DNA from 2 places in the Gordonia rubripertincta genome. Region 1 is predicted to be linked to the other one. Evidence: riboswitches for the same ligand, from Rfam matches in the RefSeq annotation. Region 1 holds a riboswitch; the other holds the start of a gene.

The links. Region 1 has a riboswitch for S-adenosylmethionine ahead of RVF83_RS14075 (bifunctional o-acetylhomoserine/o-acetylserine sulfhydrylase). Riboswitches for the same ligand answer to the same signal wherever they lie in the genome.
Region 2: linked by a shared signal. The riboswitch ahead of RVF83_RS02050 (aminotransferase class V-fold PLP-dependent enzyme) and the one ahead of RVF83_RS14075 (bifunctional o-acetylhomoserine/o-acetylserine sulfhydrylase) in region 1 are both predicted to bind S-adenosylmethionine.

Annotation. Positions count from the first base shown of each region.
Region 1 is NZ_CP136136.1:3,090,412-3,098,899, forward strand. Features, by position in the region: gene RVF83_RS14060 (DUF3017 domain-containing protein) at 1-53, shown strand, start outside; gene RVF83_RS14065 (hypothetical protein) at 214-1,749, shown strand; gene metX (homoserine O-acetyltransferase MetX) at 1,783-2,937, opposite strand; gene RVF83_RS14075 (bifunctional o-acetylhomoserine/o-acetylserine sulfhydrylase) at 2,954-4,276, opposite strand; SAM riboswitch class IV at 4,340-4,461, opposite strand; gene RVF83_RS14080 (cutinase family protein) at 4,734-6,617, shown strand; gene RVF83_RS14085 (MFS transporter) at 6,708-7,982, shown strand; gene bfr (bacterioferritin) at 7,993-8,478, opposite strand.
Region 2 is NZ_CP136136.1:475,522-484,009, forward strand. Features, by position in the region: gene tilS (tRNA lysidine(34) synthetase TilS) at 1-682, opposite strand, end outside; gene RVF83_RS02030 (zinc-dependent metalloprotease) at 661-1,749, opposite strand; gene dacB (D-alanyl-D-alanine carboxypeptidase/D-alanyl-D-alanine endopeptidase) at 1,746-3,065, opposite strand; gene RVF83_RS02040 (inorganic diphosphatase) at 3,370-3,882, shown strand; gene RVF83_RS02045 (hypothetical protein) at 4,035-4,487, opposite strand; gene RVF83_RS02050 (aminotransferase class V-fold PLP-dependent enzyme) at 4,484-5,833, opposite strand; SAM riboswitch class IV at 5,851-5,965, opposite strand; gene RVF83_RS02055 (isochorismate synthase) at 6,078-7,145, shown strand; gene RVF83_RS02060 (O-succinylhomoserine sulfhydrylase) at 7,234-8,451, opposite strand; gene RVF83_RS02065 (rhodanese-like domain-containing protein) at 8,448-8,488, opposite strand, start outside.

The DNA.
Region 1 (8,488 bases):
GTGGTGTGATGCTCTGGCTCGCCACGTCGATCGACTCTTTGGGCACGGATTGATTACAATAGAGACCTGAGCGTGACCTTCAGAACGAGTGGTCGCGCCTGACCAGGCAACTCTCTGCCGAGCACTGAGTACGACGCTGGGGCAGACGCACCGACCGCTGGAGTACGTATCACTGCAACACCGACCGAAGACCACGTGAACGAAGTGACGTCGATGGGCGTGTCGGCAGGCGCCGGCATGATCCACTACGTCCTACTGACGCGTGACGATCTCGGCCGCAGCGTGGTGGATTCCCGCGTCATCGACGTAGACCCGACCGACGGTCTCGACAATGCGGGTCGCGTCAACGCCGGCATCGACGTCATGCTCGGCGCCGCCCGTGAGGCCGACGCCCGGGTGGGTCCGATCGGGGTGGCCGCACGTACCGCCGCCCAGCGGCGCCACCTGCGTTCGCGGGGGAGCGGCCCCCGTCGCCAGATCCGTCTGGTCGCCGAGGACGAGGCCGTGGTCGCCTACCTCGCGGACACCGGGGAGATCGATCGTTTCTCCACCGCTGTCGTCGTCGACTGTGGCGACACCGGCATGTCGATCTACACCGTCGAACCGAGCAGTCGCCGGATCAGCGGGGTCGAACGCTCGACGGTCCTCAGCGGACGTCGTCTCGACCGAGCCATCGCCGCGAACCTCACCGCCGACAACCCATCGCTCGGGGAGACCGCGCGCACACGCGCCGGACGCAGCGAACTACTCAGCGCCTGCCGGACGGCAAAGGAGGAGATCGCCTACGGACACCCGGGATCCGGGTCCGACGGTCCCTCGGTCGCCCTCCCCGGCGGTTCGGGGCGGGTGGCGCTGACCGAGTCCCAGGTGGCGGATGCGGTGGCACCGATGGTCCGCGAGGCGCGCGATGTGTTCGACCGATACGTCGCCGAGGCGTCCGCCCGAGGCGTCTTCCCGGATGTGGTGGTCTTCGTCGGCGGTCTCGCCAATCTGCCCGCGGTCCGCGACTTGGCCCGCGGTCACGACCTCGACACGGTGTGCCCGTCGACCCCGGAGCTGGTCGCGGCGACCGGTGCAGCCCTTCTTGCTGGCGAAACCTATTCGGGCACAACCCGACTCGCCTTCATCGGCGGACAACGGCAGCGCGAATGGCTGTCGGCGACGCCGCTCGCGGTTGCGGGCGCGATACTCGCTGCGGTCCTGATCACCGTCTACGCGGTCAGCTCCTCGTTCGCCGACCGCCAGGTCCCCGAGCCGTCGTCGACGGTCGGCAGCGTCCCCGCGGTCGCCACGTCGAGCGAACAGAGTTCGAAGCCGGTGCCGACGACCTCGGCTCCAGTGACGCAGGTTCCCGATCAGCCGGTCGAACAGACCTACGAGCAGCCCGCCCCACCGCTGCAGCCGGAGGAACCCCCGGCGTGGAACGAACAGCCGGGCTGGGCCACCACCGAGTTGCCGCCGACCGCGCCGTCGACCGGGACGACCAGCACTCGCACGCTGTCGCCGTTCCCATGGCCGACGCTGCCGTTCGCGCCGGGCTCGACGCCGCCCCCGATCCCGCCGACGCTGTTGCCCAAGGAGCTGCGGCCGCGCAACACCACGCCGGCTCCGCCGCCGCTGACCCAGCCGACGCCGAACACGTCGGCTCCCGGTCAGGCGTCGGGGGCGTCGCCCAGTGAAGAGCAGTCCGGAGCCGTTCGGACGGCACCGCCGGCCTCGTCGAGTACACCGGTCCCCGTCCCGCGCTGAGCGGCCGTTATCCGGTCCCGGGTGGGCCCGGGATCAGGCGTCGCGGCGTGCGAGCTCGACCGTGCGCTTGAGCAGGTCGCTGATGGCGTCGAACTCGGTGAGGAAGCCGTCGTGTCCGGTGTCGGATCGCACGACCTGCAGGCCGCCGACGCAGTTGCCCAGTTCTTCGGCGAGCTCGGCTTGTAACCGCAACGGGTACAGGCGATCCGAATCGATCCCGCCGACGATGACCGGGACCTTGCACTCGTTGAGCGCCTTCTTGACGCCGCCGCGGTTGCGGCCGACGTCGTGATGGTTGAGGACCTCGGTGAGCACCACGTAACTGCCCGGGTCGAAACGCTGCATCAGCTTCGACGCCTGGTGCTCGAGGTAGCTCTGGACGGCGTACCGGCCACCGAGCAGCGGCTGCTCGTCGCCCTGCGGTTCATTGGCGAAGCGCTCGTCGAGTTCCGGTTCGCTGCGGTAGGACAGGTGCGCGATCTGACGGGCGATGCCCATCCCGGTCAGCGGCGTCTGGCCGGTTCCGTGGTAGTTGCCGCCGTGCCAGGCCGGGTCGGACTTGATGGCGGCGATCTGAGTGGTCTGGATGCCGATCTGGTCGGCGGTGGCGCGGGCGCCGACGGCCAGCACCAGTGCGCTTCGGACGCGGTCCGGGTATTCGATGGCCCACTCGAGTGCACGGGCTCCACCCATCGAACCGCCGAGAACTGCTCCGACGCTGCGGATTCCGAGGCGGTCGAGGAGTGCGACCTCGGCGCGGACCTGGTCGAGCACGGTTATCTGCGGGAACCGTGAACCCCAGGGACGGCCATCGGAGGCGAGGGACCCGGGACCGGTCGAGCCCTTGCAGCCGCCGAGCACGTTGGCCGAGATGACGCACCACTCATCGGTGTCGATCGCCTGGCCCGGGCCGATGAGGCCGTCCCACCAGCCGGGCGTCTCGTGCTCGGCGTCGGCGGGACCGGTGACGTGGGAGTCGCCGGTGAGGGCGTGCAGGGTGAGGATGACGTTGTCGCGGGACGGCGACAACGTCCCCCAGCGCTGGAACGCCAGGGTGACGTTGTCGATCCGTTCGCCGCTGTCGAGAGGCAGCGAGCCGATGCTCATGCCGACGAGCTTCCCGTCCGGGACCGATTCCCAGTCGGGCTGATCAGACGCTTGCGCGTTCAGGTCGATACTCACCGACAAAACTGCCTCACCTGTCCTATTTGGCGGCTGCGAAGCCCTGTTCGAGGTCCGCCAGGATGTCGTCGATTCCCTCGATACCCACGGCCAGGCGGACCAGGCCCGGGGTGACACCTGCGGCGAGCTGCTCCTCGGGGGTCAGCTGGCTGTGGGTGGTCGAGGCCGGATGGATCACCAGCGAACGGACGTCGCCGATGTTGGCCACATGGCTGTGCAGGGTCAGGGCGTCGACGAACTTCTTGCCCGCGTCCACACCGCCGTTGATCTCGAAGGCGATGATCGCACCCTGGCCCTTGGGAGCGAGTTCCTGGCCGCGCTGGTACCACGGCGAGGACTCGAGACCGGCGTAGGCGACGGACTCGACCTGGGCGTGACCCTCGAGGAACTTCGCGACCTTCTGCGCGTTGGAGACGTGACGCTCGATGCGCAGGCTCAGGGTCTCGAGGCCCTGGGCGAGCAGGAAGGCGTTGAACGGGGCGATCGCCGCACCGGTGTCGCGCAGCCACTGCACGCGGGCCTTGAGTGCGTAGGCCGGAGCGCCGAGGTCGGCGAAGACCGCACCGTGGTAGCTGGGGTCCGGGGTGGTGAAGCCGGGGAACAGGTCCTTACCGTCACGCTGGACGCGCCAGTCGAAGGTGCCGCCGTCGACGATCACGCCACCGATCGCGGTGCCGTGTCCGCCGATGTACTTGGTGGCCGAGTGGACGACGACGTCGGCGCCGTGGGCCAGCGGGTTGATCAGGTACGGGGTGGCGACGGTGTTGTCGATGATCAGCGGCAGGCCGTTGCGGTGTGCGACCTCGGAGATGCCCTTGATGTCGAGGATCTCGTTGTTCGGGTTCGAGATCGACTCGCCGTACAGCGCACGGGTGTTGTCCTTGATGGCCGCCTGCCACGACGCGGGATCCTCGGGATCCTCGACGAAGCTCACCTCGATGCCCAGCTTCGGCAGGGTGTAGTGGAAGAGGTTGTAGGTGCCGCCGTACAGACGCGGGCTCGACACCACGTGGCCGCCGGACTCGACGATGTTCAGGATCGAGTAGGTCTCGGCGGCCTGACCCGACGACACGAGCAGAGCCGCGACGCCACCCTCCAGGGCCGCGATCCGCTGCTCGACCGCGTCCTGGGTCGGGTTCATGATGCGGGTGTAGATGTTGCCCGGCTCCGCGAGACCGAAGAGGTTCGCCGCGTGCTGCGTGTCGTTGAAGACGTAGGAGGTGGTCTGGTAGATCGGCAGCGCCCGGGCGTTCGTGGCTGCGTCGGCGGCCTGGCCCACGTGGATCTGCTTGGTCTCGAAGCTCCAGTTGTCGGCCGGATTGGTGCCTTCGTTGGCATCAGACATGACTGTTGATCACTTTCTACGGTCGGCAGGGCCAAACTCGACCCTGTTGGGGTCCGACCTTCGGACCCGCGCTTGCCGGGGCTTCGCTTACGCGATCCCACAACCCGGTCATCACCCGGAGCACCCCACCGCGGTTGGAGGGTTGCCGATCAGCAAGCCGGGGCTTGTCGCTGATACTCATGACCTGGCGACAAGGATATAACACGGATGTGAGTGCCAGAGAACCCTCCCGGTCACGCCGAATCGAACTCGTCACCAGCCTTCGAAACCGTGTACTGGACGTGTCCTCCGAGCGGTTGAAATCGGCGGATGAGCAGCGCGAACTGCCTGTTCACAATCATTAGCAGTTCTCAGGGTCCTGTCAGGTTCGATTCGATGCCCTAACGTTCGGGTCAATCCCGGCGGAGGACGCCTTGTCATCCCGAAGCGTGTCCGGGTGCGGTGAGGAGTGCGCCTCATGCGGGCAATGGAGCATCTCAGGTCGCGTCGGACGTCGTTTCTGATCGCAACCGCGACCGGTGTGGCGGTGGCGTTGTCCTTCGGCCTGGTCGGCGGTGTCCCCGGGGCGAAGGCGGACTCGTGCGGCGCGGGCGCGGTCGTCATCGTGGGCGGCACCAACGACCCGGAGGGGCAGTACCTCGTCGGCGTGAAACAGCGCTACACGGGGCTCGGGCCCGACAACCAACCCGATCCGAACTCCCCGTACGCCGGCGACAACGCCTACCAGGTCATCTACGCGGACTACCCGACGACCCTGTGGCCGCTGGGAGCGACGGGATACGACTCGAGCGTCGCGCAGGGGACCGCGGCGACCAAGTCGTCGATCGCCGGCTACCAGTCGCAGTGTCAGGGCAAGCCCGTCGTCGTGGCCGGATACTCGCAGGGCGCCCGGGTGGCCGGTGACGTGCTGTCCGAGATCGGGAACGGCACGGCCGGTGAGGTCGTCGCGATCGACGAGAACGGTGAGCCGTTGCTCGACGACGACGGCAACCCGGTCATGGTGACCATCGACCCGGATGTCATCAGTGGCGAGCTGTACTCCGATCCGCGACGTGCCGGCGACAAGACCGGGCGGGGTATCGAGCTGTCGATGATCGGTGTGATCCCCGGTCTGACCATGTCGGGGCCGCGCGGCGCGAACGGTGCGGACGCCGGGTTCGGAACGGTGTCCGATCGTGTGGTGTCGGTGTGCATCGACGGCGACCCCATCTGTGACCTGCCGGATCCGTTGTACGACCCCATCGGTGCCATCGACGGCATCCTCGGATACCAGACGAAGCACTTCCTCTACCCGTATGCGATGTATCGCGACCCCGCGTCGCAGTGGGCGACGCGGCCGGTCTCGTGCAGCGGCGCGGGTACCGCGACCGGGACGGTCTGCATGGTCGGGGCGAAGTCCGCGTTCGCGGAGCTGGTCCAGGGCTGGGCCAACGACATCGGATACACCGGCGAGATCGGCGACTTCCTGTCCGGCCGTCCGACGATCGGCCTGCCGCTAGGCATCACGCTGGCCAATCTGCAGCCCGTCGTCCGGCTGGTCCAGGGATTCCTGCCGCCGCTACCGCAACTCGGTTACGGGGCCTATCTGCCCGACCTCTTCGTGTTCGAGGACATCCTGCAAGGCATCGTGAGCCTGTCCCCGGCCCGCCTCATGCGTGGTGTGAACGCACTCGCCGCCAGCGTGCGCAGCATCGTGTTGCTGCCGGTGAACTTCGTGCGGTACTGGGCGGGCGCGATCGTCGGACCGACGATCACCTCGCAGCCGAACGCCCTCGCACTGCCGGCCGACGACGACTCCTCCACAACACTTGCGCTGGCCCGGTTCGTCGCCACCGTCGACGACGATCCCGAGACCACAGCACCGGAGATCGAGGCAGCGGGCAGCGGTACCGGTTCGCCTGCGGTCGCCGAGGTGGCCGTCGGCCCGTCGACCGGGGGCACCTCGACGGGCGGGGACACCTCGACGGACGGGGACACCTCGACGGACGGGGACACCTCGATACCGGCCGTCGAATACGACAACACCCCGGCCGGCGGTGGAGGCGGGACCGACCCGTCGACCGGCGGCGATCCGGGCGTCACGCGGTCGGAGACCGACTCGTCGGCTGGACCGTCGAGTGACGACGCCTCGGGTTCGGCCGGTCCCGGCGGCGATTCCGGCAGCACCGACTCCGGGAACTCGGAGTCCGGCGGTTCGGACTCGAGCGGTTCCGGCGGCCCCGACAGCAGTAGCGGAGGTTCGACGTCGGACTCCGCCGGCAGCGGCTCGGATTCCAGCAGCCCCGGCGACAGCGGTGGCGGTTCGGACAGTTCCTCCGGCGGTGACTCCGGCTCGGAGTAATCCCCTGCACACAGGCTCGTCTTTCGCCATGTGAACGAACTCACCGGTGCTAGGGGAATGGCGGTGCCGGACGGCCGGTTGGCATGAGGCGTGCCTGAAGCCCCCACGTCGACCGCCGGTGCACCGGACGGCCTCGCTCTCACCGCGCTCGACGACACGACATCGGACGTCGCTGAGCGTCCCTCATCGGGGATCTCGAGGCGTGCCCGCCGGCTGACCATCCTCGCGCTCGCCCTGGGCGGTTTCGGTATCGGGACCACCGAGTTCGTCGCGATGGGTCTGCTGCCGAACATCGCCGGGTCTCTAAGCGTCTCCGAGCCCACCGCCGGACACGTCATCTCTGCCTATGCACTCGGTGTGGTGGTCGGCGCTCCGCTGATCGCAGCGCTCACGGCGCGGATGTCACGGCGGGTGCTCCTGATCTCCCTGATGGTGGCATTCACCATCGGAAACCTCGCCACCGTCCTGGCGCCGTCGTACGAACTCCTTCTCGTGGCGCGATTCGTCGCCGGCCTTCCGCACGGTGCGTACTTCGGCGTCGCGGCGCTGGTCGCCGCGCACCTGGCGGGTCCGCGGAATCGCGCCAAGGCGGTCGGGCAGGTGATGCTCGGTCTGTCGGTCGCGAACGTCGTCGGCGTACCTGCCGCGGCCTGGCTGGGGGAGACGTTCGGTTGGCGCACCGCCTTCGCGATCGTCGTGGTCGTCGGCGTCGCGACCGTCGTCTCGCTGTCCCGCGTGCTTCCGAGCCTGTCCGGCATGACGATCACCGACCCGCTGACCGAGCTCGGCGCGCTCCGGCGATCGCAGGTGTGGTTCACCCTGGTGATCGGTGTCGTCGGCTTCGGCGGGATGTTCGCCTTCTACACGTACCTGAACTCGGCCCTCACCTCGGTGACGGGACTGCCGGTCTCGGTCGTCCCCATCGCCCTGATGCTGTATGGACTGGGCATGGTGACCGGCAACTTCGTCGGCGGCTGGGCGGCCGACCGCAACGTCTCGACCGCGATCCTCGCCGGACTGTCCACCAGTGCGGTGACGCTCGCAGCCTTCGCCGTACTCGCCGAGAATGCCTGGGCGGCACTCGCACTCACATACCTCGTCGCGCTGACCGGAACGACGATGATCCCCGCGCTACAGACACGCCTCATGGATGTGGCGGCCGACGCCCAGACGTTGGCCGCCGCCCTCAATCACTCGGCGCTCAACATCGCCAACGCCGCAGGTGCGTTCCTCGGGGGCGTGGTGGTCGGTGCCGGGTGGGGATTCCTGTCACCGGCGGTGATCGGCGCGTTCTTGGCCGTCGCCGGCATCGCGGTCGCGGTCGTCGCGTTCGTGACCGCGGGCCGGCGCCCGGTACGCGCCTGAGCGGGGGACGTCAGCCGTTGGTGGGCGGCGTCGCGATCGTCTTCGACAGGTAGAGCGGCTCGCCGAGCTTGTTGATCAGCTCGAGCTGCGTCTCGAGGTAGTCGATGTGCTCTTCCTCGTCAGCGAGGATCTTCTCGAGGAGGTTCGCGCTGGTGATGTCGCCCTTCTCGCGGCACATCGCGACGCCCGGGCGCAGGCGTTCGACGACCTCGACCTCGATCGCCATGTCCGACTCGAACTGTTCGCGGATGGACTGACCGATACGCAGCGGCAGCAGGCGCTGGTAGTTCGGCAGCGCGTCGAGGAAGAGGATGCGGTCGGTGAGGATCTCCGCGTGCGTCATCTCCTCGATGGACTCGGCACGGGTCTTGGCGGCGATCTCCGTGAGACCCCAGCTCTCCTGCATCTTCGCGTGGAGGAAGTACTGGTTGATCGCGGTCAGCTCGCTTGTGAGCTGCTCGTTGAGAAGTGCAATGACCTCGTCGTCGCCACGCATTTGACAGCCT
Region 2 (8,488 bases), 2.6 Mb from region 1:
CCCAGGCATCGAGGGCGTCGTTGTCGTCCTGCAGCGCGTCTGCGGTGCGGCCCAGCGCATCCACGACGCCGCCGCGGACCACGTCGTCGAGCAGCGGTATCACTTCGGCGCGCAACCGCACCCGGGTGAACCGCGGGTCGCGATTGTGCGGGTCGTGGTGCACGACGAGTCCGAGTTCGGTGCACACGGCCAGCGTCTGCACCCGGCGCACTCTCAGGAGCGGACGCCCCCACGGCGCCTTCCACGGACGCATACCCGCGATGGATCGCGCCCCCGAACCGCGCGCGAGTCCGAGCAACACCGTCTCCGCCTGATCGTCGGCGGTGTGCGCGAGGAGGACCGGGCGACCGTCCCGGGCCGCGTCGAGCACCCCGTATCGCGCATCCCGGGCCGCGGCCTCGAGTCCCCCGCGGGTCCCGACCCTGACCTCGAGCACGCGGGCGGCGGCACCGAGTCCGCGTGCCGACTCGGCGGCTCGGGCCGCGACGTGGCCCGAACCCTCCTGCAGACCGTGGTCGACGACCAGCGCGGTGACGTCGAGTCCCGCGCGGACGGCCGTCGCCGTGAGGGCGAGCGAGTCCGCACCGCCGGAGAGCGCGACGCAGACGGAGGCGTGCGGGTCGTCGAGAACGGTGGTCGCGAAGTCCGCGACCACCCGCGTCACAGCACGCGTCGAATCCATGCCTGCGGCGTGTCGATCTCGTCCGGCAGCGGCATCGTCTCGGGCGAGGTCCACACCGTGTTGAACCGTTCCATGCCGACGGTCTCGACCACCTCGTCGACGAAGGCCTTGCCGCGGACGTACTGCGCGATCTTGGCGTCCATGCCGATGAGAGCGCGGATGATGCGCTGGACCGGGTTCTGCGGAGCCTTGCGGCGCTTGTCGAAGGCTGCGCGGATACGGGCGACGGACGGGACGTGGTCCGGGCCGACGGCGTCCATCACGTGGTCGGCGTGACCCTCGAGCAGGGTGCCGAGAACCATCATCCGCTGGAAGGCGTCGAACTGCTGGGGGCTCTGCAGCAGCTGCATCGCGCCGATGATGCCCTTCTCGCGGGGTTCGGAGCCCCTGAGCGCCTTGGTCATCCGCGTGACGATCTCGGTGGTCGACTCACCGGTCTCGGAGGTGAGCACGGCGACGTTGTCCTGCATGTAGTCGCGCAGCCACGGGTTGGCCGAGAACTGCACACGGTGCGTCACCTCGTGTAGGCACACCCACAGGCGGAAGTCCGACGGCACCACCTTGAGCTGACGCTCGACGTTGATGATGTTGGGTGTCACGACCATCAGCACGCCGGGTTCACCGGTCTCCGGGTCCGGCGTGAACGGGTCGTACTGGCCGAGGATGGCCGTGGAGAGGAAGGCCAGCAGCCCCCCGGCCTGAACACCGCCGAACTTGGCGGCGAGGCCGGACGATCCCACTCCGGCGTCGGACCCCAGCATCGATCGCATCGAGACGGAGGCCGCGTCGATCCAGCCCGAGCGGTCGAGGATTCGGGTCGTCGGGATGCGGAGTCCGTCGGCGAGACCGGTGACCTCGCGGACCGGAGCCTCTGCGCGCGTCGCCGCGTCGGCGAGCTCGGCCTGCGCGGCTTCGTAGGTGTAGGCCGTGGTCTTGGGGCCGGGCCGGACGAGCCGTTTCGCCGTCGACGCGGCGAGCGGCCAGTCGATCTGCGACCCGATGCTCAGACTGCCGTGCTCACCCACCGGCTCGACCGCGGCCTTGCTGTCGGTTCCTGCCATGCTCATCGGCACCCGCACTCTCTGAGTTGACCCACCACGGCGTCCAGGGCGGGTCTCGCGTCCGCCGGCGAGGTGCCGCCGGACATGAGGGCGAACGACAGCACGCGGCCATCGATCGTTTGGACTATGCCCGTCAACGAACTGACGCCGGTGAGTGTTCCGGTCTTCGCGCGCACCCATCCGGCACCGGGTGTGGTGGCGACCGGGAAACGGTCGGCGAGGGTGCCCGTACCGGCGGCGATCGGCAAACCGTCGAGCATCGGTCGCAGCTTGGGATGCGAGGGTCCGCTCGCCGCGGTCATCACCGCGTCGAGCAGCGCGGGCGTCGTGCGGTTGGCGTAGGAGATGCCCGAGGCGTCGGCCAGCGTGGTGCCCGTCCACTGATCCGGGAAGGTGGTCGACAGGACCTCCTCGACCGCGTCGACACCGGCGGCGAGGGTCGCGGGTCTGCCGCGATGCACCGCCAGTTCGACCGACAGCGTCTCGGCGAGCACGTTGTCGCTGTAGCGGAGCATGTCGTTGACCCGGGTCACCAGCGGTGCGGACTCGACCTTCGCCACGACGCGGTCGCCGGCGGGTGCGGACGCCTCGGTGACCGGCGCGTCGACGCCGAGCGCCGCGGCCAGTGCCTCACCGGCCATGATCCCGGGCGTCGCGGACCGCGGCGAGTACTCGTCGAGCGGTTCGAGGCGGGCGCCGTCGACCATCAGCGACTCGATCGGCGCGATGTCGCCGCCCTGGATGTCCCGGCGGTCCCAGGTCCGGTCCATCGTCGGGCCGGAGAAGGCGCTCAGGTCCACCGCCACCGAGGTGACCGGGATGCCGGCCTGTTTGATCTGCTCGGCGAGGTCGGCGATCCGGGCGGGTTCGCTGTAGAAGGTGTCGGCATCGGCGGGCTGCGCCGTCAGGGTCGGATCGCCGGCGCCCTTGAGGATCACCTGTCCGTTCGACCCGGCGACGACCGTCGTGGTCAGGCGCGCGTCGTGCGGCATGGCCTCGAGGAAGGCCGCGGCCGAGAGAACCTTGTCGTTCGACGCCGGGATGCGCGGACGGGTGGGGTTGCGCGACCACAGCACCTCGCCGGTCAGCGAGTCCGAGATCATGCCGCTCAGGACGCCGAGCGCCGGATTCCGCAGAGCGGGGGCGATCGCCCGGGACACCCCGGCCGGCGTCGGGGCCGGAGCGGTGGCCGCGACGGGGTCGATCTGCGGGTCGAGGGAGATCGCGGCGGGCTGCGGCGGGATCCCCGGCGGCAGCTCGGCCTCACTGTCGAGACGGAGTGCCACGACCACCGCAGCGGTCGATACCAGCGCGAGGACCACGACGGCGACGATCGTCCACCAGAGGAGTTTGCGACTGCGGGGTCTGCGATCACGACCTGCGGGTCTGGTGGTTGCGCCCACGAAGCCTCCGGATCTCTCGCACTGTCCCAACCGATATTGCACTGACCGACCGATGCTGCACTGACCGAAATGTCGGATATGAGCGGTCCGGGGTTCGAAACACCCGCGAACTGCGGGGGTACGAAGTCCGAGGTCGTCGGACTAACAGTATCGTTGTTGCGACGCGCGGCCATCTGGGCCGTCCGGCGATCACACCCCCGATCCGCAACTGCCAGGAGGAACAGTGGAATTCGATGTGACCATCGAGATCCCCAAAGGTGGCCGAAACAAGTACGAGGTCGACCACGAGACGGGGAAGGTCTACCTCGACCGCTACCTGTACACCTCGATGGGCTACCCGGCCGACTACGGCTACATCGACGGCACCCTCGGCGAGGACGGTGACCCGCTCGACGCGATGGTCCTGCTGCCCGAGTCGGTCTTTCCCGGCATCATCGTGCGCGCCCGCATCGTCGGCATGTACACGATGACCGACGAGGCCGGCGGCGACGACAAGCTGCTGTGCGTGCCTGCCGGTGACGTGCGCTGGGACCACATCAAGGACATCTCCGACGTGTCGGAGTACGAGCTGGGTCCGATCTCGCACTTCTTCGAGCACTACAAGGACCTCGAGCCCGGCAAGGAGGTCCAGCCGGGCGGTTGGGTCGGCCGCGAAGCTGCCGAGAAGGTCGCCCAGGAGGCCATCGACCGTCTCGCCGCTCACCCCCACGAGGCCAACGAGCCCTCGCGCGGCTGACGCCACCCGCGCAGTCATTCACGACCGCCGACGACACACGCTGTCGTCGGCGGTTCGTGTTCTTCCGAGGCGAAAGCGGAATCGCCACCTCCGGCCGCGATCGCTACGTGCAGCGATCGTGAGCCGGAAGCGGCGATTGCGCGTCGGGTCGGTCAGGCCACTCGGTGGCGGATGTCGGCGAAGGCCGGGAGCACCTGCTCGCGTATCCGGCTGTCGGTGGCCGAACCGTCGATCGGGACCAGGATCACCGCGTCGGCGACCTCGGCGGCATAGATGTCGCGCAGCAGGGTGATCAGGCCGTGGGTCGTGCCGACGTAGCGGATGGTGTCCGAGTTGTCGGCGGCGATTCCGGCCTGCTCGACGGCGGCGCGTGCCGATGCCGCGTTCGGCGCGATCGCCACCTCGATCTCGAGGGCCACGACGAAGTTCGCCTGGTCGTGGGTGCCGGCCCGCAGCAGCGAGCGCGCTCGCTGGGCGTCCCGCAGGGTCTCGCGACGCACGATGATCGGGAAGGTCTGGGCAACGGCATCTCCCGCGATCGCGACCTGGAAGCCGGGACGGCCGATGGTGACCGCGTTGCGCGGAGTGTCGAGTTGGACGGTCATGCGGGGTACCCCTCGTCGAGTTCGGGTCGGTCGGTGGTCGTGGTGGCGCAGAGCGTGCCGAGCGCGTCGAGCAGGCGGTCGACGTCGTCAGAGGTGGTGCCCGCACCGAAGCTCGCGCGGACGGCCCCTTCGGGATGACCGAGTCGCTTGAGCAGCGGGTGGGCGCAGAACTTGCCGTCCCGCACCCCGATTCCGTGCTCGCTGCTCAGGTATTCGGCCACAGCCCGCGGGGCGAAGCCGTCGACGGTGAAGCCGGCGATGCCGACGCGGTCGGTCGAGTCGGTGAAGATCTGCAGGGGACGTACGCCGCCGATGCGGGAGAGGCCGGCGTCGAGCCGTTCGCAGAGCCGGAGTTCGTGGAGGCCGATGGCCTCCGGCCCCAGCTCGGCGAGCGCGGTGCACGCCTCGGCGATCGACACGGCGCCGAGCACGTTCGGCGAGCCGGCCTCGTGGCGGGCGGCGCCGGTGTGCCAGGTGGTCCCGGCCGAACTCTCCTCGCCACCCAGCTCGACGTCGGCGGTCGCTCCCCCGCCGGCGAGGTACGGGTCGGCGGCGTCGAACCAATCGGAACGTCCGATCAGGACGCCGGCACCGAAGGGTGCGTAGGCCTTGTGTCCGGAGAAGGCGAGGTAGTCGATGCCGTGGCTGACGATCGAGATGGGGCGATGCGCGACGAGCTGCGCCGCGTCGACCAGGATGCGTGCGCCGTGGCGGTGGGCGATCGAGGCCAGCCGACCGATCGGCAGGACCTCGCCGGTGACGTTCGACGCGGCGGTCACCGCGAGAAGCGACGCCGGTTTCGACGCGAGTTCGGCCTCGATCGCCACCAGGGTGTCCTCGATGGTGTCGCAGGCGGTGACGACGCGGGCCCGGTTTCCACCGTCCTTCGGTGCGCACCACGGCAGCAGGTTGGCGTGGTGCTCGATGTCGAGGACCACGACGTCGCCGGGCGTGATGTGGGCGGCGAGGTTGATCGCGTCGGTGGTGTTGCGGGTGAAGACGACGGTGTCGCCGACGCGGCCGCGGACGAAATCGCGCACGGTCTCGCGGGCGGCCTCGTAGCGGCGGGTGGTGACCTGCGAGAGGTGACCTGCACCGCGGTGCACGCTCGCGTACTCGCCGAGGGTGCCGGCGACCTGCGCGGCCACCGACGCCAGCGCCGGGGCGCTCGCCGCGTAGTCGAGATTGGCGTACCGGACGCTGAATCCGGCGGCGACGGGAACCTGCGCATCCGCACCGACCACCGATGCGAGCGCGGGGATGACGGGCGCCCGGTCCGCGATGGCGGACACCGCGGCACTGGCCGGACGGACAGAGGTGACGGGTGCCGAGAGCACAGCAGTCATGACAAGAACTCCTCGAGAATCCACACTTGCCGCATTCGGGTTCGAACGCAGCCAGGTCGTCACCCGGAGCACCCCACCGTGGAGGAGGGTTGCCGACCAGCGAGCCGGGGCTTGTCACTGGTACTCATGACCTGCGACAAGGTTCGCGGATCCCGGAGAAAAGTGTCAATTTAGATTCACCGTGATTCCTAGTTAGGACAGGCTTACCTGTACCCTGGCAGTCGTGTCATCGAGTGAGGTCTTCGTGTTGTCGCGTCCGCACGGCACCGTGCGGGGCGAAGGGGTGGTCCGGTCGTTCACCGACGTCGACGGGGCGTCCGCCGCGCTACGGGAGGGCGAGGTCGAGTCGCTGACCGGCGCGATTCCCTTCGATGTCCGCGACCCGGCGGCACTGGTCGCCCCCGCACGACTCCGGACCGGCGAGCCACCGCTGCCCGGGACCGGCCCGTTGTCGCGGCGAGCGATCTCGACCGTGCTCCACCCCGACGCCGAGGAGCACCGCGAACGTGTCGCGCACGCGGTGAAGCGCATCGTCGCGGGCCACGTCGGAAAAGTGGTGCTCGCGCGCAGCGTCGACCTCGTGCTCGACGAGCCGGTTCGGCCGGCCGAGTTCGTCGACGCCCTGGCCGGCGGCAATGCCGGACACAACGCCTTCGGCGTGGATGTCGGCGCCGCAACAGGTTCGGGCACGTGGCTGATCGGCGCAAGTCCCGAGGTACTGCTCCGGAAGTCGGGTTCGACGGTGACCTGTCACCCCTACGCGGGTTCGGCCCCACGGTCCGCCGACCCCGCCGTCGACCGTGCAACCGCCGACGAATTGCTGTCTTCGGCAAAGGATCTCGCGGAACATGCGTTCGTCGTCGACCATCTGCGTGAACGCCTGGGACTCCTCTGCGACGACATCGACGCGCCTACGGCGCCGAAGCTCGAGTCGACCGGCGAGGTCTGGCATCTCGCCACCCCGATCCGCGCGACGCTCCGCGATCCGGCGACCACCGCCCTCGACCTCGCACTGCTCCTCGGCCCCACCCCCGCGGTGTGCGGAACACCGAGTGACGTTGCCGCACAGATCATCCGCGACGTCGAGGGTGACCGCGGCTTCTACGCCGGCGCGGTCGGCTGGTGCGACGCCGCCGGCGACGGCGAATGGATGGTGACCATCCGCTGCGCCGAACTCGCCGCCGATGGTCGGAGCCTGCGCACCTGGGCGGGCGGCGGCATCGTCGAACACTCCGACCCGCAGGCGGAGCTGGACGAGACCGCGTTCAAACTGCGGACCGTCCTGAACGCGCTGGGGATCCGCACGATCTGAAGCAGGCGACGGCGACAAACCACCCTTTTCCGGCAAACCCAGCACCCCCGAAGGGTTGTCACTCTGCCGAGAACGGGGGGGTTACGCGTCAGCCGAGCGCCTGATCCAGATCCGCGAGCAGGTCGTCGATGCCCTCGAGGCCGACCGAGAGACGGACGACGGAGTCGCTGAGACCGATCGCGGCGCGTCCTTCGGGCCCCATCGCGCGGTGCGTGGTGGTGGCCGGGTGGGTGATCAGCGACTTGGAATCGCCGAGGTTGTTGGAGATGTCGATGACCTTCAGCGCGTTGAGGACCTCGAAGGCGCGCTTCTTGCCGTCGATGCCGTCGTGGTCGTTGAGCTCGAAGGTCACCACGGTCCCGCCACCGGACATCTGACTCTTGGCCAGCTCGAACTGCGGATGTGACTGCAGGAACGGGTATTTGACCCAGCGTACGCGCGGGTCGGCTTCCAGGAACTCGGCGATGCGCAGGGCCGAGGACACCGAGGCGTCGACGCGCAGGCGCATCGTCTCCAGACCCTTGACCAGCGTCCAGGCGTTGAACGGGCTCAGCGCCGGGCCGGTGTGGCGCATCAGCTGCTGCACCGGGCCCTCGATGTACTCCTTGGCGCCGAGGACGGCACCGCCCATGACGCGCCCCTGGCCGTCGATGTGCTTGGTGCCCGAGTAGACGATGACGTCGGCGCCGAGATCCAGGCCGCGCTGCAGCAGCGGGGTGGCGAAGACGTTGTCCAGCACCACCTTCGCACCCGCGGCGTGAGCCAGCTCAGAAACCTTGGCAACGTCGACGAGCGTCTGCATCGGGTTGGACGGGGTCTCGAAGAAGACCGCGGTGGTGGGCTTGGACAGCGCCCGCTCCCACTGTTCGAGATCCTCGCCGTCGACGAACTCGGTCTCGACGCCCCAGCGCGGCAGGATCTCGTTGCACACGACGAAGCACGAGCCGAACAGGCTGCGGGCGGCGACGAGCCGGTCACCGGCCTTGAGCAGCGCACCGAGCGCCACGAACACCGCGGCCATGCCGCTGGCGGTCGCGAAGCAGGCCTCGGCACCTTCGAGCCGGCGCAGCCGCTCCTGGAACATGTGGACCGTCGGGTTGCCGTACCGGGAGTAGACGAACCGCTGGTCCTCGCCGGTGAAGGCGCGCTCGGCGGCCTCGGCGGAGTCGTAGACGTAACCGCTGGTCAGGTACAGCGCCTCGGCGGTCTCGTGGAAACCGGAGCGGGCGAGGCCACCGCGGACGGCGATGGTGTCGGGCGAAAGACCTTCCGGCAGTTCATATCCCACGGACAGATCAGGACTCACGATTGCCTCCACGGCAGATTTTCGGCGCGCCATCCAG